DNA from 3 places in the Novosphingobium sp. HR1a genome. Region 2 is predicted to be linked to each of the others. Evidence: riboswitches for the same ligand, from Rfam matches in the RefSeq annotation. Region 2 holds a riboswitch; each other region holds the start of a gene.

Region 1 (10,331 bases), on a different contig from region 2:
TGCGTCACTGGCTCGATCCGGGGATCGCGATAGCCCGCAAGGATCATTTCGCGAGCGAAGTTCCCCGGATCGCTGAGGACGCCGACGGCTTCCGGCATTGCCATGCCATCACGGCCGGGGAAGAGCTTTCGACGGATATCTCCGAGCAGAAGAAAGGTCGCGGCACCGCGTTGTTGCCAGGTTGCCACGATGCCGTGGCCGCCAGGGCGCGTAACGCGGGCCATTTCGGCCAACCCCTTGCGCCAGTCGGGAAACATGATGACCCCGAAGATCGAGAAGACGGCGTCGAACCCTCCGTCTGGGAGCGCAAGGTTTTGCCCATCCATTGTCTTGGCCTCGACATTGGGGTGACCGGTGGCGGCGATACGAGCGACCATGCCTGGAGAAAAGTCTGTTGCCAGCACCTTCGCGCCTGTTCGCGCGGCAGCCAGTGCCAAAGCACCGGTGCCTGCGGCTATGTCCAGCACGTGGCTGTCGGACCCGAGGGATATTCTCGCAACCGCCGCCTCGGCATAGCGAGCAGTGAAGGGGTGCGCAGTCTTCTCATAGTGCCGAGCGGCAGCATCCCAGTGATCAGGGTTCTCGAACTCTCGCATTTCGAACGCTCCACGAATCATGTAACATAATAAGTATCGTGAAACATGATGCTTGCCAATCCGGCTGGAATGCGAAGAATCGAAATATGCGTAATGACAGTCGCCTTTCGCGAATGCTCCACGTGCTGCTCCATATGGCGCGGCATGAGGGGGCAATGACGTCCGAAACTATCGCAGAGATGCTGGGAACCAATCCCGTTGTCGTCCGACGCACGATGGCTGGTCTGCGCGAGGCAGGGTATGTGCGCTCGGAAAAAGGGCATGGTGGCGGTTGGGCCATCGCGGCAGACTTGGAGACCGTGTCGCTCCTCGACGTACATCGAGCGGTAGGAGGACCACGCATCTTTGCTATCGGCAGCGAGCATTCCAATCCTGATTGCGCGGTTGAGGCGGCTGTCAACGAGGCGCTGGCGGAGGCGCTTTCGGAGGCGGAGGCTTTGCTGGTCGCCCGGCTGGGTGCTGTGAAGCTCGCTGACCTGGGCCGAACCTTTGATGCGCGCAGCGCTTCCGAGATGGCGAGTGCACATTCAGCCTGATCGGCCTTTCTTCCAACCCTGCATGCGCCCCACGATCCGGTCCAGCGGCAGGCTGAGGCCAGTTGGCGGGTTGTATGCGCCAGCCGCAAGACAGGCCTCAATGTCGCTTATGGTCTCGCTCGTCGCTTCCTGCGGTACGGTGTAGATGTACACGAAGCGTAGCACGCATCCCCGGATCATGGCCCGGATAAGCGGCAACCGACACTCTATCCCGTCGAATGACGGGACAGGGCGTGGCTGGTGATCAGAACGTGTAGCGTGCGCCGATCTTGAACGTGCGTGGTTCGATCACGCGGCTGAGACGTCCCTCGACCGGGCCATTGGTGTCGAACGCCGGGATGTAGGACTCGTAGTAGTACGCGATGTCCTTGTCGCGGCTGTCGAAGATGTTCAGCACCTCCCCGTAGATCTCGATCTTGCGGCCCTTCCATGCGGCGCGGGCGTTTACGATCGTGCTGCCTTTGTCGCGCAGCGAGTTGTCCTCGATCAGCGGGTAGGGGCCGAGATGCCGGACGCGCACGCTCGCCTCCCAGGGGTCGAGCACGATAGCCGCGCCGGCGGAGACCGCGTTCTCGACCGCGTTGGGAATGCGATCTCCGTTGTCGTAGCGCGAGTGGCTGGCGACATAGCTGCCGTCGAGCGCCAGCCACGGCAGCGGGCGCCAGAACCCGACCACCTCGTAGCCATGACGCTTGCTGGCGCCGGTCGGCTCCACCGCGTTGGAATCGCCGACGAAGCGCAGTTCGCTGCCCACGTCGAGCCACCAGTACGTCGCGGTCAGTGAGACGGTGCCCAGTTGCAGGCGCCCGCCCAGTTCCTTGCCGGTGCCGCGCACCAGAACGGGCACGGGCGATTCCACGTTCACCGCACCGCGCACGTCGTTGGAGTGAAAGCCGCGGCCCCAGTTGGCATAGACTTCGAACTGCGGGACGATCTCGTAGGCTGCCGATACCTTGGGTGAGACGATCGAATCGTGTCCGCTGCCGGCTCCCAGTTCGGTCGCCATGGCGTCGCGCGCGCGGACGGTGTAGTGGTAGTAATCGCCTCGCAGGCCTCCGGTTAGCCTGAGGCCGGGTAACGGCTTCCAGGTCGCTTCGCCATAGAGCGCGCCGGACAGTTCCTCGACGTGATATCGACCCAGCGAGGACAAAAAAGCGCGGGTTTCGGTGCGATTCACCCCGACGTCGCCGATGTGATCGTAGCGATTTTCAGTGCCAATGCCCAGTTGCAGCGTCGAGCCCAAAGCCCATTGCTTGCGCGCGGTGACACCCACGACCCAGCGCTTGTCGAACTGGTCGATCTGCGCGCTGGTGCCGTCCGGATCGGCATAAGTTGGGTTCGAATACATGTTCCAGTCGTAGTACTGGGCATAGACATTAGCGCTCCAGTTCGGCTGTCGCACCGCGACGTTGCCGACGAAGCGCGTTGCGCGGCCACGCGCCGAAGGATCGGGCGAGCAGAATTCGTCAGGGCACAGCGCACTGCCGATGATCCGCTCGGGGATCTGCTCGGTCGGCCGCCAAGTGGCGTGGTAGGCGTGGAGCGATGCTTCGACGGTGCCTTCGCCAGCGGACACGATGTACTTCGCAAAGCCGGAGTAATGCCGCAGATGCTCGGCCTCCTGCCAGGGACCATCATAGCGCTTGGCCTGCCCCACCAGCGTGAGACTGCCACCCGCCACATCCTTGATGGTGCCACCGGCGGCCAGCCGCCCCGACTTGTACGATCCCCCCTCGACCGAGATCCACGGGCGGTCGAACCCATCGATGGTCGTCATGTAGGCCGCGCCGGCCAGTGCAAAGTCGCCGCCATCTGCACGGTACGGCCCCTTGCGGAAATCTTCGCGGGCGACGATCTCGGGGATCAGGCCGTTGAGATCGAGATAGCCTTGGCCATGCCCGTGGCTGCGCAGGTTCATCTGCACGCCATCTATATAAGTCGTGAAGTCGGTGCCGTGATCGAGGTTGAAGCCGCGCAGGAAGTACTGGTTGGCCTTGCCGCTGCCCGAATGCTGCGCCGCTACCATGCCGGGCACCGCCTCAAGCAGTTCGGCGACCCGCAGAAGCGGACGGACCAGCAGGTCGGAACCGCCGACGCTGCCCTCGCTGGCGGCATGGGCGGTGCCGATCTTGGCCTCGCCGCGTCCGAACACCACGATTTCGCCGGAACCGCCATCCGCGCCGCCGGCGGGTGCCTCTTCGGCGCAAGCGGGCATCGTCGCCAGCGCCATTGCGGTACCTGCCACGATGCGCACCAGCGCAGCGCTTTTCATCAAATTCATCATCATTCCCCCCGACGCCTGCGACTGGGTGGGAGGCTTGCCGCCATCAAGACGGTCGACGCGCGCCGGCGGTCGGACGCCGCGGGCGACCGTCTGCGCGAACCGATGCGGCCTCCACCGCTGGTTCGTCGCTCGAACGGAATGATTCCGGGCCTTGGCCACCCCCTGGACCATGGCATGAGCGACCAGACGCAGGCAGGTCTCCTGGCTCACGGGTCAATGCGACGATGCAAGGCCTTCCCAGGCCTCGCATGTTGCAGCGTCCGGCCCAGTGACTGGCGGCAGGAACCTTTGCCCCACCGCACATATGCATCGCGCTCACCGCTTACAGTTGCAGGGACAGCCTCGGATTCGAAGGGCATGCCTTCTCACCGTGTTCCCTTTTAAGCCTCTTTCGAGGCACCAGCGCGATCTTGTCTGCACCAATGAAGGGCAGATATGGCGCGCTATCTCAAACGGTTTCACGGCACAAGCCTGTCTGTATGGCGTCCAGGTACGGCCTGTATCCTGAACTCCCGACTAGCGATGCCAGGGCTGACGGGCCGCTCCGGGGAGCAAAATTTGCTTCCGAGCGCCTGGCAAGGGTCGGCGACGGCCGGATCGATTGTCGAATTGCGTGAAATTTCGGTCATCGCTGTGCTAAAGTCGCCTCCGTGCCATGCATCGCAGCCGATCGCAGAACTCTGGTCGCCAAGACGTCGTTGCGCTGCTATCGCCTTTCATCCTGCACCCTGAAACGGGTTCTGCGGCCTTGCGTGCTACGTTCACTCGCGAGGATAGGTTTCTCGGACTTAGCTTAAGGTACTTAAAAGATGACATTCGACAGGGGAAATCGCGGCCAAGGTCGCGACCGGTTCGGCGGCGGCGATGATCGTTGGGGCGGCGGCAACGATCGCTTTGGCGGTGGTGACCGCTTCGGTGGCGGCCAGCGTGGCGGCTTCGGCGGATCGCGAGGCGGCGGTTTTGGCGGTGGCGGTGGCGGTTCGCGCGGCGGCCCGGGCCAGGTTGTCGGTCAGGGCCGTGGGACGGTCAAGTTCTTCAACCCCGACAAGGGTTTCGGCTTCATCCAGCTTGAAGGCGGCGGCGACGATGCATTCGTGCACATCAGCGCCGTGCAGTCCGCCGGCCTCGAAACGCTGGCGGAAGGTCAGCAGCTGGAATTCCAGCTGGTCGAGCGAGGCGGCAAGATTTCCGCTTCCGAACTGACCATCGTGGGCGAGGTCATCGTTGCCGAACGTCGCGAGCGAAGTGCCGCACCTGTTCAGAATCAGTCCACTGGCGAGAAGGCCACCGGCACCGTCAAGTTCTTCAATAGCATGAAGGGCTTCGGCTTCATCGTCCGCGATGACGGCCAGCCTGATGCGTTCGTGCATATCAGCGCCGTCGAGCGCTCCGGTCTGCATGGCCTTTCGGAAGGCGATCAACTCGAATTCGAAATCGAGATCGATCGTCGGGGCAAGGCGTCGGCCGTGAATCTGGTCCAGCGCTGACTGATCTGGCCATGGCTGCCGCAGGAGGTCATGGCCTCATCTCGGGCTTTCCTCGATCGCATCGCGATCGGCGACGGACATCGAGCGGCTTATGTCGAAGGCCTTGATCAAAGCTGCCTTCGACAGGCCGACTGCGGGACGAGGGACGTGTTTCCTTGATTCGAACGTGCAGCATGCGGGCGGACCAGCTTCCTCCTGGAACCGATGTCCGGCCGCATTGCTTGAACCTTAGACCTGAAGTGGTTCATCCCTGCCTGTAGGCCGCCCTTCACCGGCATCATCAGGCTGATGATCTGAGAACCTAGCCTTGTCCTGGCGTCACCATCGTCATGAAAAGGCCAATAACGACAACGGATTGCATGACTAACGACGATCGCAGCGGCGACAACGACTCTCCTCTTCTCGACCTGGACAAGGGTTCGGTCCAGCGGTTCATCGCGCGCGCCAAAAGCCAGGGCGTCATCACGGTCAAGGAGTTGAATGCCGCGCTGCCGCAGGACCAGATGACCACCGATCAGATCGAGGACATCATGGCCGCGATCTCGGAAATGGGCGTCAAGATCGTCGAGAACGACGATGATGACGATGAGGACGGTGAGCAGGAAGACGGCGTGGAAGCCGTCGATGGCGGCGATGACGATTCCGGTTCGGATACCGGGTTCGACGAAGGCAATTCCCGGCGCCGTCCCGGCGAGACCCGCAAGGCGGACACGCTCGCGCGTTCCGACGACCCGGTCCGCATGTACCTGCAGGAGATGGGCGCCGCCGAGATGCTCAGCCGCGAGGGCGAGGCTGCCATCGCCAAGCGCATCGAAGCCGGCCGCGACATGATGATCATGGGGCTTTGCGAAAGCCCCATGACCTTCCACGCGATCATCGGCTGGTCCGAAGCGCTCAACAACGGCGACATGCAGCTTCGCGAGATTCTCGATCTCGACGCGATGCTCTCCAAGGAGCCGCAGCCCGAAAATCTGGCCGAAAACGGTGAGGGCGATGGCGACGGCGAGATTTCCGCTGCCACCGCCGGGCCTTCCTTCAAGGACGATGACGATTCCGGCGAGGACAACTCGGAGGAAGTCGACGAGGACGGCAATCCGATCCCCAAGCGTCAGGTCGAGGACGATGAAGAGGACAACACCCTCTCCCTCGGTCAGATGGAAGCCGCGCTTACGCCGGAGGCGCTGGAGAAGTTCGCGCTTATCACCGAACTGTTCCGCACCTTCGAGCGCCTGCAGAGCGATCGGCTCGACGCGCTGGCGCTGGGCATCGATTTCCCGGTCGCCAAGGAAGACCAGTACCTGCAACTGCGCGAGGATCTCACCGCGCAGGTGGAATCGGTGCAGTTCCATGCGGCCAAGATCGAGTATCTGGTCGACAACCTCTACACCTTCAACCGCCGCCTGACGACGCTGGGCGGCCAGATGCTGCGTCTGGCCGAGCGTCACAAGGTGAAGCGCGCCGATTTCCTCGAAGCCTACACGGGCCGCGAACTGGACGACGCCTGGGTCGCAGAAGTGGCCGGGAAGGACAAGAAATGGGCTGCCTTCGCAGAAAACGAGGCTGAACCTGCCGAGCGCATCCGTCTGGAAGTCTCGGACATCGCCACTGCCACCGGCATGGCGCTCCCCGAGTTCCGCCGCATCGTGAACATGGTCCAGAAGGCGGAGCGTGAAGCGCGCATCGCCAAGAAGGAAATGGTCGAGGCGAACCTGCGTCTGGTGATCTCGATCGCCAAGAAGTACACCAACCGCGGTCTGCAGTTCCTGGATCTCATCCAGGAAGGCAACATCGGGCTGATGAAGGCTGTCGACAAGTTCCAGTACCGCCGCGGCTACAAGTTCTCGACGTACGCGACCTGGTGGATAAGGCAGGCGATCACGCGTTCGATCGCGGATCAGGCTCGCACGATCCGCATCCCGGTCCACATGATCGAGACGATCAACAAGCTGGTGCGCACCAGCCGTCAGTTCCTCCATGACCAGGGCCGTGAGCCCACGCCCGAGGAAATGGCCGAGAAACTGTCGATGCCGCTCGAAAAGGTGAAGCGGGTTCTGAAGATCGCGAAGGAGCCTATCTCGCTCGAAACGCCGATCGGCGATGAGGAAGACAGCAGCCTTGGCAACTTCATCCAGGACGAGAACGCCGTAATCCCGGTGGACGCGGCGATTCAGGCCAACCTGAAGGAAATGATAACTCGCACGCTGGCATCGCTGACCCCGCGTGAGGAGCGTGTGCTGCGCATGCGCTTCGGCATCGGCATGCCAACGGACCATACCCTGGAGGAAGTCGGCCAGCAGTTTTCGGTGACTCGCGAGCGTATCCGACAGATCGAGGCCAAGGCGCTGCGCAAGCTCAAGCATCCGAGCCGTTCACGCATCATGCGAGCGTTCCTCGACTAAGCACAGGCCGTTCAACATCACAGGCACGCGGCTGATACGGACGCAGGGCGATCCCCCCGTCCGTGTCGGTTGGCATCGTTCGTGGTTCAGATCAGGCGAAGCGTACGCGGTTGCCGTCGCGGCGGAAGTCGTCCTTGCGAATCACGCTTGTCGTGTAGTCGCGCGACAGGACGGTGCTGACCGCGACGAAGTTGGCTGTGCCGGTCTTACGGCCGAACTGCATGCGGACGTAGCCCTGATGCATGTTGTCGGTCCATACCACCTCAGGCATGTGATCGGCGTAGGCCTTATCGAGCTTGGGCGACATGTCCTCGCCAAAGCCGCTGTCCATGAAATCGCCCGGGGAGGAAATGCCCGCCGTACCGAACTCGATGCCCGTGGGGCGTCCCTGTGCATCGGCCAGGTCGTTGGTCCAGAAGCTGTGGCTGTCACCCGAGAGGAACACCAGATCGCCCGCACCTGCGCGGCGCGACAGGGCATAGAACTGCTCGCGGGCCCAAGGGTAACCGCCCCAGGCGTCGGTGTAGTCGGGCAGGTTCCAGCGGCCGCGCCACGCCAGCGAGACATGCGGGTCGGCTGCCAGCTTCGCCAGTTCCTCCTTCGTCTTCGCAGCGGCGAGTTTGGGGAACGGGTCGGGCAGCACGCCCAGCTTCGCAAGGTCGGGCACGTTGAGGCGGCCGATCACCATCGGACAGCCGATCACGCGCCAGGGCTGTCCGTCCTTCACCGAACGGGCGAGAGCGGCCTCCAGGTCCGTTTCCAGTTCGGGCGAGATCAGCGGACGGTTCGGGGCGCCGAGGACGTCGCGCTTGAACTTCTCGGCCGAGGCGTCGTCGACGATTTCCTGCGCATGGTCGAGGTATTCGATCTGCTTCGCCCGCGCGGTGTGGCGCGTCTCCAGCGTGTGCAGCAGGGCGAGGTCGCCGAAGCGGTAGGCGCGCCAGAACTGCATGCGGGTGCGGCCCTTGACGTCGAGCCATTCCGGTTCGCGCACCGGCATCCATTCGTAATAGGCGCGGATCGAGGCGGCGCGGCGCGTGGCCCAGTCGCCCTCGGTATCGGGCTGGTGGTTCTGCGCGCCGCCGGTCCAGGGGTTGTTCGCGCTCTCGTGGTCGTCCCAGCAGGCGAGCAGGGTGTGCTGCGCGTGCATCGCCAACGATCCGGCGTCGGTCTTGTACTGCGCGTGGCGGGTGCGGTAGTCGGAGAGGGTGACGATCTCGTGCGCGGGGGCGTGCTCGCGGCCGATGGTGCGGGCGATGTTTTCACCCCAGCCGTCCTTGCCGCCGTATTCGTAGATGTAGTCGCCGGTATGGAGCACGAAGTCGATCGCCGGATCCTTCGCGATCGCATCGTAGGCGTTGAAGAAGCCGAAGGCATAGTTGGAGCACGAGGCGAGGGCGATGCCGAGCGTATCGACCCGGCCTTCGGGCAAGGTGCGGGCGCGGCCGATCGGCGACACCGATTTGCCCATGCGGAAGCGGTAGAAGAACGTACCGCCCGCCGGGAGGCCGGCGGCGAGGGCCTTGACGGTGAAGTCACGCTCCGCGTCCGTGCGCATCGTGCCGGACTTCAGGATCTTCACGAAGGCGGGGCTGTCGGAGAGTTCCCACTGCACATCGGTGGCGGCGGGCACAGTCACGCGGGTCCAGAGCACCACGCTCGAAGCGTCGGGGTCACCGGCGGCGACGCCGTGCCGGAACACCGGGTTCACCGCTGTGGCGGCGAGGGCGGAAATCGGCAGCGCCATGATCGCCGCTCCTCCTGCCATACCGGCCAGCAGGGCGCGGCGGGAAACCTGATGGGCTTGGAGCATGGTCATGGCGGGCAATCCTGTGTTCTGGTGTGCTGTGCTGCAAAGGAAAAGGACGGGCCGGCGTCCCCCCGAACGCCGACCCGCCCCTCGCGCTACCGTCAGAAGTCGGCGGTGACGCTGAAGACCATCGTGCGCGGAGTGCCGATCCAGGCGTAGTTGCCCGAAATGCCGCCGAGGTAGTCCTCGTCCGTCAGGTTGGTGATGTTGAGTGCGAAGGTCAGGTCCTTGAGCGTATCGGTCAGGCCCTCGCCCTTCACCGCGACCGAAAGGTCGGTGATGAAGGAGTTCTTTGCGGTCCAGGCGTTGCTCGCATTGACGAAGCGGTTGCCGGTGTACTTGCCGGTCAGGCCCAGGGTGACGGGGCCGTAGTTGTAGGTGCCCGACAGCACCCACATGTCCTTGGGAATGCCCGCAACGCGGTTGCCCGCCGTCACGCCCTGTTCCGCGTCCAGTTCGGCATTGCCGGTGCCGCGGTACTTGGCATCGATGTGGGTGTACGAACCGTAGAGGGTCAGGCCGTGAACCGGGCGGACGTTGGCGAGCAGTTCGAACCCCTCGGAGTCGATGCCGCCCGCGTTGAAGAAGCGGCCGTCGCCTTCGCTCAGGTAATCCGGGCCGGCCGAGGTCGAGCTGGGCACGAAGATCACCTGGTTGGAGAACTTGCTCTTAAACCATGTAGCCGAGGCGTTGAACATGCCGTTGGAGTAGCGCGCACCGGCTTCCCAGTTCTCGGCGGTCTCGGGCTTGATGCTGGAGAACGCGTCAGCACTGTATTCGAGCAGCGTGTCGGAGAGCGCCTTGAAGTTCTCCGAGTAGCCGCCGAACACGTCGAGGCCGGTCATCGGCTCGACCTGGATGCCGCCGGAGAGCAGCACCTTCGACTTCGACTTGACGCCGACGTTGGAACTCTCGCCGAACAGGTCCTCACGGTCGAGGTGGTTGATGAACTGCTTCACGCCGAAGTTCGCGGTGACCGGGCCGAACTGGACCTGGTCCTCGGCGTACCACTTGAAGGTGGTCTGCGGATACTTGCGGTCGTACTGCGTCCAGTAGGGCGTGGCGTCATAGGCCGGGCCGACGCGGGTGTCGCTGACGTGGTGCCAGTCGCGCCATTCGCGGCGGTGGGTGTCCTCGTACCAGACGCCGCCGCGCAGGGTGTTCTCAAGCGCGCCGAACTGCATGGTCCAGGCGCCGTCGAGGGTGCCGCCGAGGCGGT
Region 2 (10,331 bases):
TCTGGGCGGAACCGTGCTTACGCTGATCTTCCTGCCGGCCCTCTACGCTATCTGGTTCCGCATCCGGACTGACGCGCCGAAGAGCGGTACTGAGCGGCACCGAGAGGGCACGAAGGTACACCTGCCGGTATGAGAAAGGACCCGGCCGCTCATCGAGACGCGGCCGGGCCGGTCCATTCGAGCGACCATGTCGAAAAACAAGTTTCCACCCGTGACACCTTGCGTATGTGCAATTGCACATTACATCACGCTCATGCCCGATAGACCTTCCGCTTGCTACAATCTTGCCGCGCGTCGCCACGCGCGTGCGCTCACGCGGTTGTACGACCGGCACCTTGCGCCGGCGGGTCTGTCGAGTTCACAGTTCTCGATCCTCGCCGTGACCGCGCGGGGGGAGGCGATGACGATCGCGGAACTGGCACACGCGATGGTGATGGAGCGCACGACCTTGATGCGCGCCGTCTCGCGGTTGGAGGCGGAGGGGCTGATCGACCGGCGTCAGCTCGAAGGTACGCGCAGCATCGTACTGACGCTGACGGCAGCCGGGCGTGACAGGCTGACCGTAGCGGCGCCGTTGTGGCGGGCGGCGCAGGAGGCTTACGAAACGCAGGTCGGCGCGCAGGAAGCCGCCTACCTCCGCGACAATCTGCAACGACACGCTTTCGAGGACTGACGATGCGGCCCGCCAGCGAAGCCGCGTGTTGAAATGTGCAATTACACATATCCCTTCCCAAGTTCCGATTTTCAGGAGACTCCCATGCAGTACAGGACATTCGGACGCACCGGCGTGCAGGTGGCGCAGATCGCGCTTGGCACCGGCAATTTCGGCACCCGCTGGGGGCACGGCGCCGAGCCGCGTGAAAGCGAGGCGATCCTCAACGCCTATGCCGATGCGGGCGGCAACTTCATCGACACCGCCGACGTCTACCAGTTCGGTGAGGCGGAGGAGCTTCTCGGCGGTATGCTCAAGGGGAGGCGCGAGGATTTCCTGCTAGCCTCCAAGTTCACGATGGGCGCGGCGCCCGACGCGGGTCGTCTCGTCCTTGGCAACAGCCGCAAGGCGATGGCTGCGTCGGTGGAAGCCAGCTTGCAGCGCCTCGGCACCGACCGCATCGATCTCTACTGGGTCCACCAGCCCGACGGGATAACGCCGATGGAGGAGATCCTGCACGGGCTCGACGACCTCGCGCGGGCAGGCAAGATCCTCTACGCCGGGCTCTCCAACTTCCCCGCCTGGCGCGTTGCGCGGGCGGTGACGCTGGCGGAGGCCGCGCGCAGCCTGCCGCTGGCGGCCGTGCAGTTCGAGCACAGCCTCGTCCATCGCGCGCCGGAGGCGGACCTGTTCCCCGCCGTCGAGGCGCTCGGGCTGGGCGCGGTCACATGGTCGCCGCTTGGCGGAGGGATGCTGACCGGCAAGTACCGCAAGGGCGAGGCAGGCCGGGCCGAAGGGCTTGGCGGCCGGGTGTTCCAGCCGGAAAACAGCGCCAAGCGCTCTGCCGTGCTCGATGCCGTGCTGGCAGTGGCCGAGGAGGCGGGAATCACCGCAGACCGCGTCGCCATCGCGTGGGCAGGAACGCATGGCGCGGTGCCGCTGATCGGCCCGCGCACACTGGAGCAGCTGCGCAGCAATCTTGCCGCGGCCGACCTTGTCCTTTCGCCTGAACAGATCGCGCGCCTTGATGCGGTCAGCGCGCTTGATCCCGCATCGCCCCGGCGCAGCGAAGCTGCCGTCGCCTGACTGCAAGCAAACGGAGTGAATATCATGTCCCGTACCGAAATCGTGCTCGCACAGCCGGTGCGCACCGCTATCGGCGCCTTCAACGGAACGCTGAAGGACACCCCCGCCACCGTGCTTGGCGCGGCCGTCATCGCCGAGGCCGTGCGGCGGTCGGGCCTCGCGCCCGACCACGTGGGCTCGGTCGTCATGGGGAACGTCCTCCAGGCGGGCAACCGCATGAACCCGGCGCGGCAGGCTGCGATCGGCGGAGGGCTGCCCGTCTCGGTTCCGGCGCTGACCGTCAACCGCGTGTGCGGATCGGGCGCGCAGGCGATCCTGTCCGCCGCGCAGGAAATCGCAATGGGCGGCATCGAGGCGGCGGTTGCGGGCGGCATGGAGAACATGGACCGTGCGCCCTACCTGCTCGAAGGCGGTCGCTGGGGGCTGCGCATGGGGCCCGGCGCGGTGCTCGACAGCATGCTGACTGACGGGCTTCATGATGCCTTCTCGGGCGAACATTCGGGCTGGCACACCGAAACGCTGGTCGACATCACCGGGCTCGGGCGCGAGGAGCAGGACCGCTTCGCGCTGCGTTCACAGCAGCGCTTCGCCGCCGCGCGCGATGCCGGACTGTTCGATGCGGAGATTCTTGCGCTCGAAGTCGCGGGCGGCAGGGCGGGCAAGATCGCATTCGGCACCGACGAAGCACCCCGGCCAGACACGACGGCGGAAAAGCTCGCCCGTCTGAAGCCCGCGTTCCGGGCAGGCGGCACGATCACGGCGGGCAATGCGCCGGGCCTCAACAGCGGGGCCGCCGCCGTCGTCGTCGCGCAGCGCACCTTTGCCGAAGCTGCGGGAATCGAGCCTTACGCACGGCTGGCGGGTTACGGCGTTGCAGCGGTCGAGCCGGGTCTGTTCGGGCTGGGGCCTGTCCCCGCCGTGCGGCAGGCGCTGGACCGCGCAGGCTGGGCCCTCGGCGACGTCGAGCGGATCGAGATCAACGAGGCTTTCGCGGTGGTGCCGCTGGCGGTCATCAAGGAACTAGGCATTCCCGAGGACATCGTCAACGTCGAGGGCGGTGCCATCGCTCACGGTCATCCGATCGGCGCGACCGGCGCGGTGCTGACGACGCGGCTGCTGCATTCCATGCGGCGCGACGGCTTGCGCCGCGGCGTGGTGACGCTGTGCATCGGCGGCGGGCAGGGCATCGCCCTCGCATTGGAAGCGCTATGACAGTGCAGGCAGCCCTGCCGAAAGCCGCTATTCCGTCGCCCGTTCGGCAAATGGACGAGCGGACCCGCGCGATGATCGAAGGCCCCGTCGTGCCGATGATCCTTCGCCTCGCCCTGCCCAACGTCCTCATCATGCTGACGCAGGCGTCGACCGGCCTGATCGAGACATGGTGGGTGGCGAAGTTGGGTTCCGACGCGCTGGCGGGCATGGCGCTTGTATTCCCCGCGCTGATGCTGATGACGACCTTCTCGGCCGGAGCCCTTGGCGGCAGCATATCTTCGGCCGTGGCGCGCGCGCTTGGCGGTCGGCGGCAGGTGGAGGCGGACGCGCTTGTCCTCCATGCAGTGGTGGTCAACGTCGTGCTTGGCCTTACGTTTTCGGCGCTCTTCCTCGTGGGCGGGGAGCGCATCTACCGCCTGATGGGCGGGGAAGGCGCCAGCCTGCATGCCGCGCTCGTCTACTCGGACATCGTCTTCGCGGGCAATGTGTTCCTGTGGCTGATGAGCGGCCTTTCCAGCGTGATCCGGGGGACGGGAAACATGCGCTTTCCGGCGCTCGTCACGTGCATCGGCGCGCTGTTCCTGATTCCCGTCTCGCCGCTGCTGATCTTTGGCTTCGGCCCGGTCCCTGCGCTCGGCATCGCCGGGGGCGGCGCCGCGCTACTCGTCTATTACGCCGCTGGCACGCTGGCGATGGCCTGGCATATCCTGAGCGGTCGCAACCCCGTCCGCTTCGTGAGGGCGCCGCTGCGCCGCGACCTGATCGTCGGACTACTGCGCGTGGGCGGTCTTTCGGCGCTCAATTCGGTGCAGACGAACCTCGTCATCGCCGGGACCACGGCGCTCGTCGCCTCGGGCGCGGGGCTCGCCGCCGTGGCCGGGTACGGGACCGGGGTGCGCCTGGAGTACCTGCTGATCCCGCTCGTGTTCGGGATCGGCGCGCCGCTGATTGCGCTCGTCGCCACCAATCTGGGAGCGGGACAGGTCGCCCGCGCACGGCGTATCGCGCTGACGGGGGCGGCCTTGGCATTCATGGCGTCGGAGACGGTCGGTCTCGTCGCGGCAGCTTTTCCGGCGGCGTGGATGGGCCTGTTCACGCATGACCCGCAGATCGTGCGCCTCGGCAGTTCCTACCTGCGCCTGGTCGGGCCGTTCTACGGCTTCTTCGGCGTCGGCCTTGCCCTCTATTTCGCGTCGCAGGCTGCCGGGCGATTGCGCTGGCCGATTGCGGGCGCCACCGCCCGGCTCATCGTGGCGGTGGGGGGAGGGTTCCTCGTCCTGCGTTACACCGGATCGCTCACGGCCCTGTTCGTGTGCATGAGCGTGGCGCTGGCGGCATACGGTCTCCTGGTTCTCATCCCCGTGGGACTGCGTCCCTGGGCAGGGGAGGAAGGCACCGGCGCAGATGGCGAAGCGGTCAGGGCATGAGCCCTGAGGGGGCTCTCGAACACCGGGAACATCCCGCGGATGTCCTGTCTCTCGTCGAGAAGCGATGGCTGCTCCGCATTGTCGATGCGCTTTCGAATGGGCCTCTTCGTTTCAGCGACATCCGGCGACGGCTGCCGCGCATCAGCGCGAAAATGCTGACGCTGCGCTTGACCGAGATGCACGCGCTCGCGCTCATCGAAATGGTGGTGCATTCTCGTTTGGAGGTGCGGGCCTACGAACTGACGATGCGTGGTCAGATGCTGCACAAGGTCTTGAGAGTCGTGCGAGAGCTGGAGCAGGGCGGCCTCGTCGTCGACCGGAGTTGTCGTATTCAAAGGAAGGGTACCTGAATGAAAGGGCCGTCAATGTGTCTCGACGCGCGAATATAGCTCGAGAAGGCTAAGTCTTGGAGGCGAGAGGGCTCCTCCGGTCGAGACGGTTGTCCGCCAGCGAAGTGCTAAGCCGCCAAGGGACAATTTTTGCCAAAGGTCGCCGGGCGAGGATGGCACCAGCCCTTCGGCCACGCGCCCATTTCTGCCGCTCGGCCACTTCGAGGAATGTCCTAAAAGCCGCCGTTCAACTATGCTGCTCGTTCACGCCTCAGCACGCGCTCCGCCCAAGCTCCGAAGGCGATACCGATCGTGGCCCACATCAGAAGCTGTGTGGCGATAGAAGCGATACGGAAGTTCCATAGCAGTGTGGCTGGGAAATCGCCCGGGACCTCGTTGATCGGGGGCAATAGCAATTGGCCCAGAGCGACGATTGCGATGTATAGCCCTGTCGCGAACAGTGTTGCGTCGAACCCGCGGCGGCCGCGAGCAAAGGTTGCCCGAGCCTTGCCGGCCATCACGGCCGCGCCGAGCGACAGGGCGATCATGGCGAAGTATGCGGCGGTGCGCAGCCCGACCGTTTCGTGTTTGCCGACAGCAGGCGGCGTCTGCGGGTATTTGAGCGCGGGCACGATCACGATGAGAAGAAACGCGAGGCCGGCGAGGAGCAGCGACAGGCTGCGTGGTCCGATCATGCCGAACCGCCCGTAGCCATAGGCAAAAACCAGAGAGAAGACACCTCCGACTGCAGCGCCATACAGCGCCAAAGCTGTCAGCAGCCCGGCACTCTTCTGTATGTCGCGGGACACCAGTTCCTCTTCCTCGCTGTCTCCCGCAGGCTCGCTCATATGGTGCGCCGCGTGAGCGGCGTGCGATTCCTCGTAGCCAATCGCGAGATCGATTTGCGGTTCGGCGAAAGCGCGCGCGAACAGCGTGGAGAGGAGCGCCGCGAGAATGCCGGCCAGCATTCCGCGCCACAACAGGTCCTTGGTCATGTGCCTGCGATCAGTGGCAGGGGAAGCCGAGAAGGTGACGCCCATCGTGGACGAACTCGTGTACATACATGCCCTTGAAGAGCGCGTAGGCGCCCTGCTCGGTGCTCACGAAATAGAGGAAGATGAGCGCCAGAAGCATGCCGAGTACGGCCCAGGGAGCGATGTCTGCGAGCGGAATGGCGCTGCGGCCCTGCACCGGGATGAAAGCGTCGTCGAAAAGCGCGGCGTTCGATGCCATGTCATGCTCCTTCAAGGGTCTCGCGCCCTGAAAACGGATTATCCCGGTTGAAGGTCTGGCTCTCGACGCCCTGCGAAGGCTTCGATTACAGTGGCGCGACCGCGCCGGAATTGCACCGGCTTCTTCAACCAGAAGGTTCGCGCCACTTAAGACCCGGCGAACCGTTCCGTCAACGCTTCCGGAGGTCACCCTGGCAACTTCGCTAATGCTGCTTTGCGCGAGCGCCACGGCATTCAGTCGCAGCGGCGGATTTGCAGGACCGCAAGACGGGCTGGACGAGGCTGGGCGACGCGATGCCGGCCGAATCGTGCTTCCGAGGAGATTTGGAGAAATCGCCTATTGCAGTCCCGCCGTGTCGGCGCAGCAAACGGCACAGGCGATGGGCTGCACGACGCAGATTGAGCCGCTGCTTGCCGACCTCGACAACGGTGAGTGGTCGGGATTGTCATTCGCTGCAATCGAGGAAGCAGAACCCGGGGCGCTCATGGCATGGCTGCAAGCCCCCGAAGGCGGCGCGAAAGGCGGCGAATCGCTTGATGCTGCCTGCGCGCGCATCGCGCCCTGGCTCGACCGTCTCGCCGAACAGAATACGCCAGTCCTTGCCGTTACGCATCCGATGCTCGTGCGCGCCATTCTTGCACAGACGCTTGGCCTTCCGGTAGCGACAACGCTGTCGATCGATCTGGCGCCGCTTTGCCGTGTCATGCTGTCTTTCAATGGCGAATGGCGGCTGCAATCGCTGGGCGCAGGATCTGCTATTGCGAATTGAGATCAATGCGGATAACGCCCGCCGTGTTCGGTTGCTTCGGCAGCCGGTCTGATCGCATCGGTGCCTTGAGAAAGGCTTAAAAGGGAACGCGGTGAGGATGGGCCGATACCCTCGGCTCGCCCGAATCCGAGGCTGTCCCTGCAACTGTGAGCGGCGAGCGCGATGTACATGTGCGGACGGGCAAGGCTCGTGCCGCCAGCCACTGGGCCGGACGCTAACTCCTGCGAGGCCTGGGAAGGCCGTGCATCAAGCTGTGACCCGCAAGCCAGGAGACCTGCCGAAGCACCGGTCGCTCTTGCCTGATCCAGGGGATGGTCTCGGCACGGTTAGTTTTCTCCGTCTGAGCGACGAGAATGCGGCGGGGGGCCGCATCGGTGTCGTGCGTCGGCCGCCTTTTTGGGGTGTCCGGCTGCCGTGCGCGCCGACCGTTCGCGCGGAAGCCTCCTGCCCGGTGTTGCCTGGCGCCCCGGGGGGAATGACTTGAAACCGACGACCAAGGCCGGACTGCTTGCCGGCGCATTCGCGCTGATGCCGGTCCCGATGCTGGCTCATGCCGCCGAAACCGATAACGCCGACGATCCGATCGTCGTCACCGGCAAGGGCGGCGCCTACAACGCCACCCGCTCGAACAGCGCGACACGCACCGACACGCCGCTCCTCGAAGTGCCGCAGTCGGTGACGGTACTGACCCGGCAGGTCGTGGAGGACCTTCAGGCCAACCGCGTCGAGGACGTACTGGCCTATGCGGGCGGCATCACGCGCGGCAACAACTTCGGCGGCACCGGCCTGACCGACTACAACCTGCGTGGCTTCACCCCATCTGAGTATTTCCGCAACGGTTTCCCGATGAACCGCGGCTATCCGCCTGCGCCCGATTCGATCGCGGTGGAGCGCGTGGACGTGCTGCGCGGCCCGGCCGCCCTGCTTTACGGCCGCGGCGATCCGGGTGGCACCTTCAACATCGTCTCGCGCGTGCCTTCGGATCGGACGGCGCAGACTGTCAGCGGCCGGATCGACAGCTTCGGCGGATGGCGCGGCACCGTGGATGCCACCGGCCCTGTCGATAGCGGTCGGACCGTACGCTATCGCCTTGGCGCGGCGGTGGAAGGCGGTGACACCTTCCGCGACCATGTCCAGTCCGACCGCATCGTGGTTGCCCCTGTGGTCGCCTGGGATGCCTCCTCTGACCTGACCTTCACGCTTGGCGGCGAATTGGTGCAGGTTAAGACACCGCTCGATCGCGGCAATCCCGCCTTCCGCAACCAGCTTGCGATCGCCATCCCTTCCTCCCGGTTCTTCGGAGAGCCATCGGTTGGCCGCTGGCGCGTGCGTAACGGGCTCGGCAACATCGTCGCCGACTACAAGCTGGGCCGGGACTGGAAGCTGCGTGCGGGGATGCAATATTACAACGGCGAACTGGGCGGCCCCGGCATCCAGGCCTCCAGCGTGCGCGCCGATGGCCGCACCCTGGTGCGGACCTACAGCGAACGGACGCTGAGATGGCGTGATCTCGATGCGCAGGTCAACCTGACCGGCAAATTCGCCTCCGGCACGATCGAGCACGAAGTGCTGCTGGGCGCCGAATTCGAGGCGTTTCACTACACCGAGGTCATCCGCAATTCGAGCCCGACGCTCTCGCCCTTCACGATCGACATCTTCGCCCCGGTCTACGGATCGGCCATACCGCCGCTTAATGGCAGCTTCACCAGCATCCGCACGCAGACGCGGACCTTCGCCGGCTACGCTCAGGATCAGCTATCGTTGCTGCCCTGGCTGAAGGTGCTGGTCGGCGGACGGCTCGAAAGATTCGAGAGCGACAACCTCAACCTGCGTAATGGCGTGACTTCCGCCTTCAGACAGACGGTGTTCACCCCGCGCCTCGGCACTGTCTTTGTGCTCAGCCCGCAAGTCTCGCTCTACGGCAGCTATGCGCGCTCCAACAAGCCGAACACGGCCGCTGATGTGAACGGCAATGTGCTAGATCCCGAGCGGGGCACCAGCTACGAGGCGGGCGTGAAGCTCGAACTGCTGGACGGCACCCTGAGCGCGACGGCGGCGCTGTTCCACACGACCAAGCAGAACGTTGCAACCACCGACCCGGACAACCTCGATTACAGCATTGCCGCAGGTGAAGTGCGCAGCCGGGGCATCGACATCTCCATCACCGGCAACATCACGCGCGCCTGGCGCGTGGTGGGTGGTTATGCCTTCGCCGATTCCGAGGTGACGAAGGACAACCGTCTTCCGTTAGGGCAGCGTCTTCCCAACACGCCGCGCCATTCGGCCAGCCTGCTCAATGTCTACGAGTTTCAGGACGGTGCCCTCGCGGGCTTGGGTGCAGGCGCGGGCGTCACGTATCTGGGCGGACGCATAGCAGGCACGGCGGCCACCGCGCCCTATATCCGGCCTTACGCCACGGTGAACCTGCTCGCCTATTATCCGCTCGCAGAGAACGTGAAGCTGCAGGTCAACGTCAACAACCTGCTCGACAAGAAGTACGCCGAGCGCGGCTTCGGCAGCAATCTTTATCCGGGCGCCCCCTTGAGCGCCGTCGCCAGCATCACGGTTGGCCTGTGATGCTTGAGCCTGTGATGCGGGGCGCAACCCCTGTCTCCGGCCGAGACCTCCACCATGCCCTCGATCGAACCAAAGCAAGGATGTGCACGATGAAAACCGCGTTGAATGCCACGATCCTCACCTCGCTCCTCACGCTCTGCACCGTACCTGCCCAAGCCCATGGTATCTACCTGACCGAACGCTCGAAGCAGATCGTGCTCGTCTATGGCGAAGGCGCCGACGACATGGACATGGTAAAGCGCGAGCCGCTGATCGACACGGTCGCCGCCTTTGATGCCGAGGGCACGTCGATCAAGGTGTTGCACCGGGTCTCGGGCCTCGCCATGCTCGTCGAAACCGAAGTCAAACCCGCCTTCGTCACCGCCGTTCTGCAGAACGGCGTGTGGTCGCGCATGAAGGGCGGCGAGTACGAAAAGAAGGGCCTCGACGAGATGCCCGGCGCCGAAATCTCGACCAACAACATCAAGTATGCAGTGCGGATCCAGGGCAAACTGATGGGCAGCATACCGGCGTTGCCCGGCCAGACGCTTCAGATCGTGCCGGTAGGCCCGATCCCGAAGCTGCTGGGGCAGAAGCTGAAGTACAAGGTTCTCTTCCAGGGGCAGCCGGTGGCCGGGGCCCATCTCATCGCTGACTTCGTGAATGACCCGGACGCGAAGGAGGTCGTGACCGGCACCGACGGCACCGTAACGCTCGTCGTGCGTAACCAAGGCCTCAATGTCATTCATGCCGTCTATAACGGACCTAGCGACAACCCGACCAAGTACCGCAATGTCGAACTCACGGCGACGCTCAGCTTCACGCTGGAACACAAGCCGGAATGATACTTGCGTCCGGCCGCTCGACCGTCATGGTCGGGCGGTTGGATCTCGTTTGCGTGCTTACCGGCGACAACCAGTGAGCATGGAGAATGTGGCATTGCGAGACGCTGGCGTCAGTGGCCATCCTTGCCCAGACGCGCATCTTCTTCGCGCCAGTCGCAAATGACCTGAGGAGCGCCCAGCAGGCGCTCAACCTGCGATACCGAATAGGTCGGCACCGATACG
Region 3 (10,331 bases), on a different contig from region 2:
TAGCCGCTCCAGACGGCGCGGGTCCATCCCGGCGGCGAGGTAGTATTCGTCCACCAGCGCCTCGAGGTGCTTGAGCGGCCCGTAGCTTTCCGCGCGCGTCAGCGGCGGCGTCAGGTGATCGATGATGACTGCACCGATGCGGCGCTTGGCCTGCGTGCCCTCGCCGGGGTCGTTGACGATGAAGGGGTAGAGCTGCGGCAGCGGCCCGGCGCAGATCTCGGGGAAGCATGTCGCAGAGAGCGAGATCGCCTTGCCGGGCAGCCATTCGAGATTGCCGTGCTTGCCCACATGCACCAGCGCCTGCGCGCCGAACTGCCGCTCCAGCCAGACGTGGAAGGCGAGGTAGGCGTGCGGCGGCGGCAGCGCCGGGTCGTGGTAGGTTTCCTTGGCGTCGATGTTGTACCCGCGCGCCGGCTGCACCGCGACGCAGACATTGCCGAAGCGGTGGACGGCAAGGCGGAACGCGCCGTCCTTCACGAAGGGATCGGCAGAGGGCGCGCCCCAGCGCTCCAGCATCTTCGCGCGTGCGCCTTCGGGCACCTCGGCGAAGGCGGCTTCGTAGTCGGCCAGCGGCAGCGAAATCTCGCGCCCGTTGTCTAATGGGGGTCGATCCAGTGATGTGAGGTCGTTGGTCACCCCGCCGGTCATCAGCCGCATCAGCGCCTGCCCGTCCTCGGGCGCGCCGCCGGTATCGTATCCGGCGGCACGAAGGCTGGAGAGGATCGAGGCCGCGCTGGCGGGCGTGTCGAGGCCGACGCCATTGCCGATCCGCCCGTCGCGGTTGGGATAGTTGGCGAGCACCAGCGCCACCTTGCGCTGCGCGGGCACGGTGCGGCGCAGGCTCGCCCAGTTGGCGGCGAGGTGGGCGACGAAGGCCACCCGGTCCGGCGCGACGCGGGGGACGACGATGCCGCACTTCGTCACGTCGTCGAAGCGTTCGGCCGCCTTGAAGGCGACGGCGCGGGTGAACAGGCGGCCGTCGAGTTCGGGCAGCGCCACGTTCATCGCCAGATCGCGTGGGCCGAGGCCGCGTGCGGCGGCCTGCCAGTCGGCCTCCTCGACACCCGCGAAGGCGACCTGCAGGATCGGGCAGTCGGCGCGTTCGAGCACCCCGCCGACGCGCGGCTCGCCCGAGGAAGAGGAGGCGAAGCTGGTGGCATTGACGATCACGTCGGGCGCAATCTCGGTCATCAGGCCGCCGAGCCAGTCGATCGCGAAAGGCTCTCGCAGCGCCCGGACATGGACGGCGGCGACGTTGAACCCGCGCATTTGCAATGCGGCGACCATCGCGTCCACGGCGTCGAGCGTGCCCGCGATCATCAGCGCGCGGTAGAATACCAGCAGTACGACAGGGCCGTCGGGACGCCATGAGGCGCGCAAGTCGGCCAAGCTCGGCCGGTCCACGCCTTGCAGATAGAGCCCCGCGTCGGCCACCGGCACCGGGTCGTCCGGCTGGCCGCAGTCCTCGCCGATCAGCCGCGCGGCGGTGCGGAGGAACGACAGGGCATTCGCGCTGCCGCCCTGCCGCAGATAGTCGCGGAGGTGCTCGACCGTCTCGGCGGGGAGGGTGGAGGCGACCGTCAGCGTCGGATCATCCTCGCGCCCGTCGGCGATGGCGGCGAAGGCGATGCCCTTCTCGCGGGCGATCAGGGCGATCTCGTCGATGCCGTAGGGCCAGTAGCTCTTGCCGCCGAGCAGCACCACGCAGACGAATTTTGCGTGGGCGATCACCTTCTCGACGTAGAGATCGACCGAGTAGGGGTGCCGCAACTGCAGCAGGTTGGCGAGGCGGACGCTCGGCGCGCCCTCCGGCAGCCCTGCCGCCGCTTTGGCGAAGCAGGCGAGTTCGCTGTCCGCCACCGTCAGGATGACGACGTCGCCCGGCGGCTGGTCGAGGTCGATCGCCTCCTCGCCGTTGGAGATCGTGCCCGGGGTGGCGGAAAGCAGGTGCATCAGGCGGCGCTCGCCGGGCTGACGGCAGTGCGAACCGCCCTGGATTGCTTCACCCGCTGCGCGGGTTCGCAATGACGGAGGAGGGGGGGAAGCCGCAGATCTTCGTTCAACGCCGGTTCGCCTCCCCACCGCTCGTCATTGCGAGCGCAGCGAAGCAATCCAGGGCGGTTTGCGCGGCTCTGGATTGCCGCGCTACGCTCGCAATGACGAAGGTTGGGGTACATGGTTGTGCTTACGCCGGGACCGAACCTAGCACACCCGCCAGCGCGGCTTCGATGGCCGCGCGGTCCAGCCCCTTCTGGCCGATAACCACCAGCTGCGTGCGGCGCGGTTCTTCGAGCTTCCACGCGCGGTCGAAGAAGTGCTGGATGCGCGGGCCGACGCCCTGCAGGACGAGGCGGCTGGGCTTGCCCGCCAGCGCCACCATGCCCTTCACGCGCAGCACGTCATGCGCGGCGATCTGCTCCCTGAGGCCCGCCAGCAGCGCGTCGAGGTCCGCGATTTCGCCGCCGTTCAGGATGAAGGTGTCGAAGTCGTCATGGTCGTGATCGTCGGCCAGGCCGTCGATGTGCGACTTGCGGCTGTCGAGGTCGTCCTCGGCCGCCGCGACGATGCCGAGCAGCGCGGCGATATCCACCGCGCCGTGGTCCGCGCGCACGATCTTGACGCCCGGGCGCGTCTCGGCGGCGACGGTCTTTTCCACTTCGGCCAGTACGTCCGCATCGACGAGGTCGGTCTTGTTGAGAACGACCATGTCGGCGCAGCCCAACTGTTCCTCGAACAGTTCCTCGAGCGGGCTGTCGTGGTCGAGGTTGGGATCGGCGGCGCGGGCGGCGGCGAGTGCCTCTTCATCGGTGGCGAAGCGACCGGCGGCGACGGCATCGGCGTCGATCAGGGCGATCACGCCGTCCACTGTCGCGCGGGTGCGGATGTCCGGCCACTGGAAGGCCTTGACCAGTGGCTTGGGCAGCGCGAGGCCCGACGTCTCGATGATGATGTGGTCGGGCGGCGTCTCGCGGTCGAGCAGCTTCTGCATCGTCGGCAGGAAGTCGTCGGCCACGGTGCAGCAGATGCAGCCGTTGGCGAGTTCGAGGATATCGTCCTCGGGGCAGGCCTCGTCGTTGCAGCCCTTGACCAGTTCGCTGTCGACGCCAACGTCGCCGAACTCGTTGATGACGAGGGCGAGGCGGCGGCCCTTCGCGTTCTGCAGCAGGTGGCGGATCAGCGTGGTCTTGCCGGCGCCGAGGAAGCCGGTGATGACGGTGGTGGGTACTTTGCTCAAGGCTCTCAACTCCCGCGCCGGCGACTTCTCGCGGCGGGGCGTACCGGCGCTTTCGCGCCGGCGCGGGGCAGGGGCGACGGACAGGCGCGAAGACGCCCGGCGACCTGCTCCGCCGCGGCCCCGGGCCGCATGCGTGTCGTCGCTCAGACGGTGAACCGTGCCGCGGCCATCCCCTGGACCAAGGCAAGAGCGACCAGACGCCGGCAGGTCTCCTGGCTCGCGGGTCACAGCTTGATGCACGGCCTTCCCGAAGCCTCGCATGTCGCAGCGTCCGGCCTCAGTGGCTGCCCGTCCCGCTGGGGACAGGCGATGTGCATCGCGCTCGCCGCTTACAGTTGCAGGGACAGCTGCGGATTCGAACGGCGAACCGTTCCCACCGCCTTCCCTTTTAAGCCCCTTGCGGGGCACCGGCGCGATCTTGTTCCCGGCGGATACCGGGAGGCAGGGGTGGGCGCAAGTGTTGGTTTCAGCGTGCCGGAAGGATGCGGGCGCGGCATTCTCCGAAACCGATGGAAACGAAGCCGTCAGCGGCGGCGGTGGCGGTGATGGAGATTTCGTCGCCGTCCTCCAGGAACGTGCGGGTCTCGCCACTGGCCAAGGTGAGGGGCGACTTGTCGCCCTGCGACAATTCCATGAGGCTGCCGAAACCCTCTCGCTCGGGAGCGGAAATCGTGCCGGTGCCGAGCAGGTCGCCGGGCGTCAGGTTGCAGCCGTTGGATGCATGGTGCGCGACCATCTGGTTCACCGTCCAGTACATGTTGGTCGCCGGGCCGTGGCTGAGGCGATGGGGCGGAAGCCCGGCCTTGCGCATGGCCTGCGTGGTCAGGTGGACCTGCAGCATGACGCCCAGCGCGCCGTGGGCCTGATCATCCGCGTCAGACAGATAGGGCAGGGGCTGCGGGTCGCCTTCCGGTCGGGGCGGCTGGGCCGCGCGGAAGGGCGCGAGGGCTTCGGGCGTGACGACCCATGGCGAAATCGTCGAGTGGAAGTTCTTCGACAGGAACGGGCCGAGCGGCTGGTATTCCCACCCCTGCACATCGCGCGCGGACCAGTCGTTGAGCAGGCAAAAACCGGCGATATGCTGCGCAGCATCGGTGATCGGAACAGGCTCGCCGAGGTCGTTGCCGCGGCCGATCCAGACGCCCATTTCCAGTTCGTAGTCGAGCCTTGCAGTCGGCGCGAAGATCGGCGCATCGGCCTCGGGCGGCTTGCGCTGGCCGGTGGGGCGCACGACCGGAACACCCGAGGGACGGATCGAGGACGCGCGGCCGTGGTAGCCGATCGGCACGTGCTTGTAGTTGGGCAGCAGCGGGTTGTCCGGGCGGAACTGGCGGCCGATGTTGTTGGCGTGATGAATGCCGACATAGAAGTCGGTGTAGTCGCCGATGCGCGTGGGCAGGTGAAGCATGCAGGCTTCGACCGGGTGCAGCAGGGGGTCGATTACCGGCCGCCTGGCTTCGTCGCAGAGCAGGTCGGAGAGGGCATGGCGCAGGGCGCGGCGGTCTTGCGCGGGAATGGCCAGCAGGCGGGCCATGCTGGCGTCGCTGCAGATTTCGGCGAGGTTCAGCGGGATGAGTCCTGCCGCCGCCAGCGCGCCGAGGTCGAGAATCCGGTCGCCGATTGCCACGCCGATCCGAGTTCCCGGCGTTTCAGCCATCGAGAACACACCGAAGGGCAGGTTCTGGACCGGGAAGTCGCGGTGGCCGTCGGCGCTTTCGACCCAGCTTTTGCGCGCAGGGTCATGGGTTTCGTCGATGGTCCACCAGTTCACAGGTCGCTCTCCATATTCTCTCGTCGTCCCGGATTTGATCCGGGACCGCTGGCCGTGAACAGCCCACCCTTCGATGAGTGCAGACCAGCAAGGTCGCATCTAAAGACCGCCAGCGGTCCCGGATCAAGTCCGGGACGACGATCTTCGTCAACCCATTGGCGGCTGGGGCACGTCCAGGCGCGCGATCAGGCCGCCTTCGGGCGCGGCGGCGAAGGAAAGCTGGCCGTCGAAGCGCGCCATCAGCCGGTGCGCGGTCGGGATGCCTAGGCCGAAGCCCTTGGTGTCCCGCGCCCGCGCCGCGTCGAGGCGGAAGAACGGGTCGAGGATCGCCTCGAAGTAGGCGGAAGGGATGCCCGGCCCGGAATCGGCGATTTCGATGCGCCAGTGTCCTTCGTGGCGGAGCACGGCGACCTGAGCCTCGCCGCCGAACTGGATGGCGTTCTCCACCAGCGCCGCCAGCGCCAGTTCCACCGGCTCGCGGAAGGTCCGGGCGAGGGTGGGGACGGAGGCGTCGAAGCGGGCGCGCGTCCCGTAAGGATGCAGCACGTGCGCAACCACTTCGGTGAGGTCCAGCGTCTCGGGCTCGGCGTCGAGATGCTGCGCGCGCAGGAAGCGCTGCAGCGAGGCGAGCAGGGCCTCCATCTCGTCCACGCTGGCAAGGATCACCCCGCCCAGTTCGGCATCGTCGATGAGTTCCGCCGCGACCTTCTGGCGCGAGAGCGGCGTGCGCAAGTCGTGGCTGATCGCCTCGAACGACCTGGCCTGATCCTGCAGCAGCCGCGCGATGCGCTCCTGCATGAGGTTCATGGAGTGCGCGAGCTGGCGCAAGTCCGGGGTGCCACCCTCGGCGATGACCACTTGCCGGCCCCGACCGATGGCGTCGGCGGCATCGCTCATGCGGCGCAGCGGGCGGGTCAGCACGTGCAGCGCGGCGAGGCCGATGGCGAGGAAGGCCACCGTCGTCGCAAGCGTCAGCACCGTCGCCCGCAGCGCCACCGGCCACATCGCGTTGATATCGCGCGAGCGGAAGTTGAGCCAGTGCCCGTCCGCCAGCCGGATCGCGCCGACGAGATCGCACTTGCCTCCCGGCGGCCCCTGCATGGCCAGCCGCAGCGAACGCCCGCCGAGCGAAGGCTCCCACTCGATGATGCGCCGCTCGATGCGGATGAGGGATTCGTCGGTCGTGGCGGTCGCCACGCTGGGCGCATTGCCGACGGCGGCGGCGAGGTGACGCGTGCTCATGGTCGGCGCGGTCAGGCGCGGATCGGCGGAGTGGATGCGGTCGCTGACGACGAGCAGTTCGCCGATGCGGCGCGCGTGGTCCTCGTTCAGCGTCTGCCGGTCGATCGACTGGTAGAACACGAGGCTGGCAGCCAGTTGCAGCACGCCGAGCAGCATGAACACCAGTGCGACATAGACCGCGAAACGCGGCGCGAAGGGACGGGCCACCTCTTGATCCTCTCCTGCAGCATACCGCCCGGCGGCACGGTGCCGATATGCCTCTGCGGATTTTGCACACACCCGCCCGGCTCCCGCGTCAACTGGAGGAGGAGGTGTAGCAATGATTTGATACGCAATCGGACGGATGCGCAACGGTTGCCCGGAGGTAAGGAGCGCTTTTTGGCACCTGTTTTATCTGACAGGCATGGCCTGAAACCCGCCGCGCTAGTCTCTCTCCCGCAGCGCCGAGTCCCCGCGAACCAATCGCGGCGCGGGCGCGATAGGGGAGAGACCGATGATCCGTCACGTCGTGATGCTCAAGTTTAAGAAGGATGCCGATCCGGCCAAGATCGACCTCTTCATCGAGGAGGTGAAGAAATTGTCGCATCTCAACCGCGAGGTGCGTGACTACAGCCATGGCAAAGTCGTCCACACGCGCTTCCACTCGGGCGATTTCGACTTCGCCAACTGCTGCGACATCGACACTTACGAGGCCATGGAGCGCTACATGTCGCACTGGTCGCACTTGCGGATGACGCCGTTCCTGCCGGACATCCTCGAGAACATGATCTCGTTCGACTGGGAGATCGACTACCACGGACCCGAATTCGACGAGACGCTGGCTGCCGAGGAAGCAGAACGCGAGAAGGCGCGCGTGCTCAAGGTGCACGAGGACCCGGCCAAGGCCTACGTCCCCGAAGTGCGCGGCCAGACGCGTGAGCGCGCGCGCGAGATGTGCGCGGCCGCCGGTGTCACGCTGTCGGAGGACGAGGAGGAGATCATCGGCTCGGTCTGGGCACCGAACCGGATCATGTTCGTCACTCCCGATGCCGGGACCGAAGTGCCGAAGGGCTCCGAAATCCGCATCGGCATCACCGGTGACTGGCTGACCGGCCCTGCCGTCCCCGGCGGCGATGCCCCCGCCTGGTAACGAGAGGAAGCCTCAAATGATCATTCTTGCCGGACACCTGAAGACCGCCCCCGATCTCGTCGAAGACCTTGCCGCGACCTTGCGCGGGCTGGTCGAGCCGACGCTGAAGGAGGACGGGTGCCTCAACTACCATTTCGCCATCGATGATCCGGCAGCCGGGACGGTGCTGGTCTTCGAACGCTGGCGTGACGAGGCTGCACTGGCCACGCACCTTGCGCAACCGGCGGTGACGGCCGTGCTCGGCGGCTGGGCCGAACGCATCGACGTTTCCGGTGTGCGCAAGTTCGACGCCTCGAACGAGCGGGGGTTTATGGACTGACGGGGCGTTCCCTCGCTTCGTCGGCGTCCCTTCGTTTCGTCATTGCGAGCGCAGCGAAGCAATCCAGTGTGGCTCGAGACTGCCCTGGATTGCTTCGCTGCGCTCGCAATGACGAGTGAGAAGACCTCAGCCCCGGCTGTCGCCCGGCCAGGTCTTCTGCGCGGCCCATTCCTCGACGCCGAGGCGGCCGAGTTGCTGTTCAACCGTGCGTGCCATCGCAGAGCCTTCCGGCGAACGGCAGCCCATGTTGTACGTGAGCGCGGTGCGGCGGCTGTCCGCGCCGATCCACTCGATGGTCACGCTCGACATGTCGGTGGCGGCCTCGGTACAGGCGTGGGCACGCTCCTCGCCGGTCTGCGCACGCATCGGCGCGAGGGCGCGGCGCACGTCCTCGTACGTCGCGCGGCCGACCGAATGGGCGCGCTGGCCCAGCACGGCGGTATGCCGCTCGCCGGTGAAGTCCACGCGTCCGGCGGGCGTCACGGCCACCTTGTACACCGGGCAGAACCCGAAGCACGGACCGCGCGATATGCGCAATTCCTCCCCCGCCGGAGCGGGGGAGGAGGCGGCGCCGGGCCGCACGCGGGGGGCGCAGCTTAACAGCAGCCCGGCGCCCAGTACGATGCCGCAGAGGAGTGGTCCACGCATCGTCCTGTCCTTACCAGCCAATGGTCACGGAGCCGCGCAGCGCGAGATCGACCCGGCCGTGGCGATCCTCGGCCGAGAGTTCGCCGCCCATCGTGAAGCCCGAGGAGCCGCCGATCGCACGCAGGCGCGCGAACCAGCCGCTCGTCGCGCCGTCGCCTTCCAGCGTGAAGTTGTCCCCGCCCTCGAAGTGCGCGGTGGTCGAGCCGATGCCGCCATTGACGATCTCGCGCCAGCCGCCCTCGGTTTCCATGCGGAACCAGTTCTCGTCCCGTGCCTTCATGCCGAGGAAGTCGATGCCCACGGTCATGCTCGGGTTCACCGCCAGTTCGTCGCTGGTGCGCGAGGCGACGGTGAGGTTCAGCTTCTCGCCGCCGGTCTCGGAGTAGCCGTCTTCCTTCAGGCGGACGTAGTCGACCGTCACGCCCGGACGGAAGAAGAAGAACTGCGAGCCGCCCTCGATCGCCGCGCCGCCCGCGAAAGTGACGAACTTGCCGTCCCACTTGGCGTCCATGGTGCGGCGCACGGTTTCCGAACCGATGGCGCCGTAGAAGTTGCGCTCGCCGTCGAACTTGGCCGTGCCGACCGAGCCGCGCGCAAAGGCGCTGACCGGGCCGAACTTGGCGCGCCAGTGCGCCGCCAGTTCGAATGCGTCCGAGTTCACGTCGGTCAGTGCGCCGTTCTTGTGGTTGTTGTTGAGGTACGCGACGGTGCCGCCGAACTTGCCGAGGCCGGTGCGGTACTCGGCGGTCGCCGACCATGCATAGCCATTCAGCTTGTAGGCGGCGGTGTTGCCGGCCTTCCGGTCGCTGCCCCAGATCGCCATGTTGAGCGTGGTGGAGAAGCGGCCGCTCGCGGTGATCGGTCCCTGCGGGTCCTGCATCTGGCGGGCGAGGGCGCGGGTGCCCAGGCTGATGCCCTCGAAACCGCCGCCCGCGTGGTCGGGCAGCATCTGGCCCACGGCCGAGCGGAAGGCATCGCCGTTGGTCAGGCCGAGGAAGACCTGCTCGATCTTGTCGTCCTTGGCCAGCTGCTTGAACACCGCGTCATAAGCGGCCGCGCCCGAGCGGTTGAGGCCCAGTTCGCTGACCGTGCGGCGCGAGACGTCGACGACGATGGTGTTGGCCGCCGCGTCCTTGTCCAGTTCCGCCTTGAACATGAAGGGAACGAGGTCGGTGTTGGTGGCCAGCTTGTCGCGGCCGGTCAGGCTGCCTGCGGTCAGGACCTGGTAGGAGCCCTCGGCGGTCGAGACGTCGGCCAGGCGGATCGCCAGCTTGGAGCCTTCCGCGAAGGTGGCGTTGCCCGAAACGGTGTAGGACGAACCGGCACCCGCCGTCTTGTCGAGCGTGACGAGGACCATGCCGGTGCTGCCTACGTCGAGCGAGGCCATCGAGGCGGGCTTCCTGACGTCGAGCAGACCGCCCGACACCTTGACCGCCAGCTGCGAGGAATTGGTAAAGGAGCCGGAGAAGTACGCCGTGCCCGAGATGTTCAGCACGTCCGCGCCGCCGCCGAAGTCCATCGCGCCTTTGAAACCGCTGGTGCCCGCCAGCGAGACGGTGTCGGTGCCCGCGCCGAAGGTCACGTTGCCAGTCTGCACCGCGTCGCCCGAGAGGTTCAGCGTATTGTTGCCGGCACCGAAGGCGACGTTGCCGGTGAGAGTGCCGTCGGCAAGGTCGAGCGTGTCGTTGCCGCCCGCGAACCACACGTCGCCGACGATGGCGGGCGCGGTCACGCCCGAGGCCACCTGTGTCTGCCTGACGGTGAGGTTGCCGGTCGCGGCGCGCAGGTCGATGGCGATGTTGCGCGCGCCGTCCTTGGCGCCGGTGGCCGAGATGGTGCCTGCGTTCTCGATCAGGTTCAGGGTGCCGCTGGCGTCGACGATGGCCGTGGCCGAGCCCTTTTCGCCCGCGACCGCCTTGATCGTGCCGCTGTTGCGGATGGTCGGCAGGTTGCCGCCCGCGTCGACGCGCACGGCAGTCGCCAGCGC

Evidence for each region. Region 2 has a riboswitch for cobalamin ahead of HWN72_RS21015 (TonB-dependent siderophore receptor). Riboswitches for the same ligand answer to the same signal wherever they lie in the genome.
Region 1: it holds a riboswitch for cobalamin, as region 2 does, so the genes downstream of both, HWN72_RS02125 (TonB-dependent receptor) here and HWN72_RS21015 (TonB-dependent siderophore receptor) in region 2, are expected to answer to the same signal.
Region 3: it holds a riboswitch for cobalamin, as region 2 does, so the genes downstream of both, cobW (cobalamin biosynthesis protein CobW) here and HWN72_RS21015 (TonB-dependent siderophore receptor) in region 2, are expected to answer to the same signal.

What each region holds. Positions count from the first base shown of each region.
Region 1 covers NZ_JABXWS010000010.1:3,558-13,888, forward strand. The annotation lists gene HWN72_RS02115 (class I SAM-dependent methyltransferase) at 1-617, opposite strand, end outside; gene HWN72_RS02120 (Rrf2 family transcriptional regulator) at 683-1,132, shown strand; gene HWN72_RS02125 (TonB-dependent receptor) at 1,377-3,419, opposite strand; cobalamin riboswitch at 3,590-3,835, opposite strand; gene HWN72_RS31705 (cold-shock protein) at 4,226-4,903, shown strand; gene rpoD (RNA polymerase sigma factor RpoD) at 5,263-7,302, shown strand; gene HWN72_RS02140 (alkaline phosphatase) at 7,394-9,121, opposite strand; gene HWN72_RS02145 (TonB-dependent receptor) at 9,214-10,331, opposite strand, start outside.
Region 2 covers NZ_JABXWS010000077.1:71,263-81,593, forward strand. The annotation lists gene HWN72_RS20970 (efflux RND transporter permease subunit) at 1-133, shown strand, start outside; gene HWN72_RS20975 (MarR family winged helix-turn-helix transcriptional regulator) at 254-673, shown strand; gene HWN72_RS20980 (aldo/keto reductase) at 758-1,738, shown strand; gene HWN72_RS20985 (acetyl-CoA C-acyltransferase) at 1,763-2,950, shown strand; gene HWN72_RS20990 (MATE family efflux transporter) at 3,001-4,377, shown strand; gene HWN72_RS20995 (helix-turn-helix domain-containing protein) at 4,374-4,727, shown strand; gene HWN72_RS21000 (CbtA family protein) at 4,958-5,701, opposite strand; gene HWN72_RS21005 (CbtB-domain containing protein) at 5,712-5,939, opposite strand; cobalamin riboswitch at 5,973-6,104, opposite strand; gene HWN72_RS21010 (histidine phosphatase family protein) at 6,145-6,708, shown strand; cobalamin riboswitch at 6,750-7,005, shown strand; gene HWN72_RS21015 (TonB-dependent siderophore receptor) at 7,189-9,285, shown strand; gene HWN72_RS21020 (DUF4198 domain-containing protein) at 9,375-10,109, shown strand; gene HWN72_RS21025 (hypothetical protein) at 10,220-10,331, opposite strand, start outside.
Region 3 covers NZ_JABXWS010000040.1:1,692-12,022, reverse strand. The annotation lists gene cobN (cobaltochelatase subunit CobN) at 1-1,953, opposite strand, end outside; gene cobW (cobalamin biosynthesis protein CobW) at 2,186-3,235, opposite strand; cobalamin riboswitch at 3,420-3,662, opposite strand; gene fahA (fumarylacetoacetase) at 3,702-5,006, opposite strand; gene HWN72_RS09345 (HAMP domain-containing sensor histidine kinase) at 5,154-6,455, opposite strand; gene HWN72_RS09340 (Dabb family protein) at 6,742-7,377, shown strand; gene HWN72_RS09335 (putative quinol monooxygenase) at 7,394-7,696, shown strand; gene HWN72_RS09330 (DUF6438 domain-containing protein) at 7,823-8,344, opposite strand; gene HWN72_RS09325 (autotransporter domain-containing protein) at 8,355-10,331, opposite strand, start outside.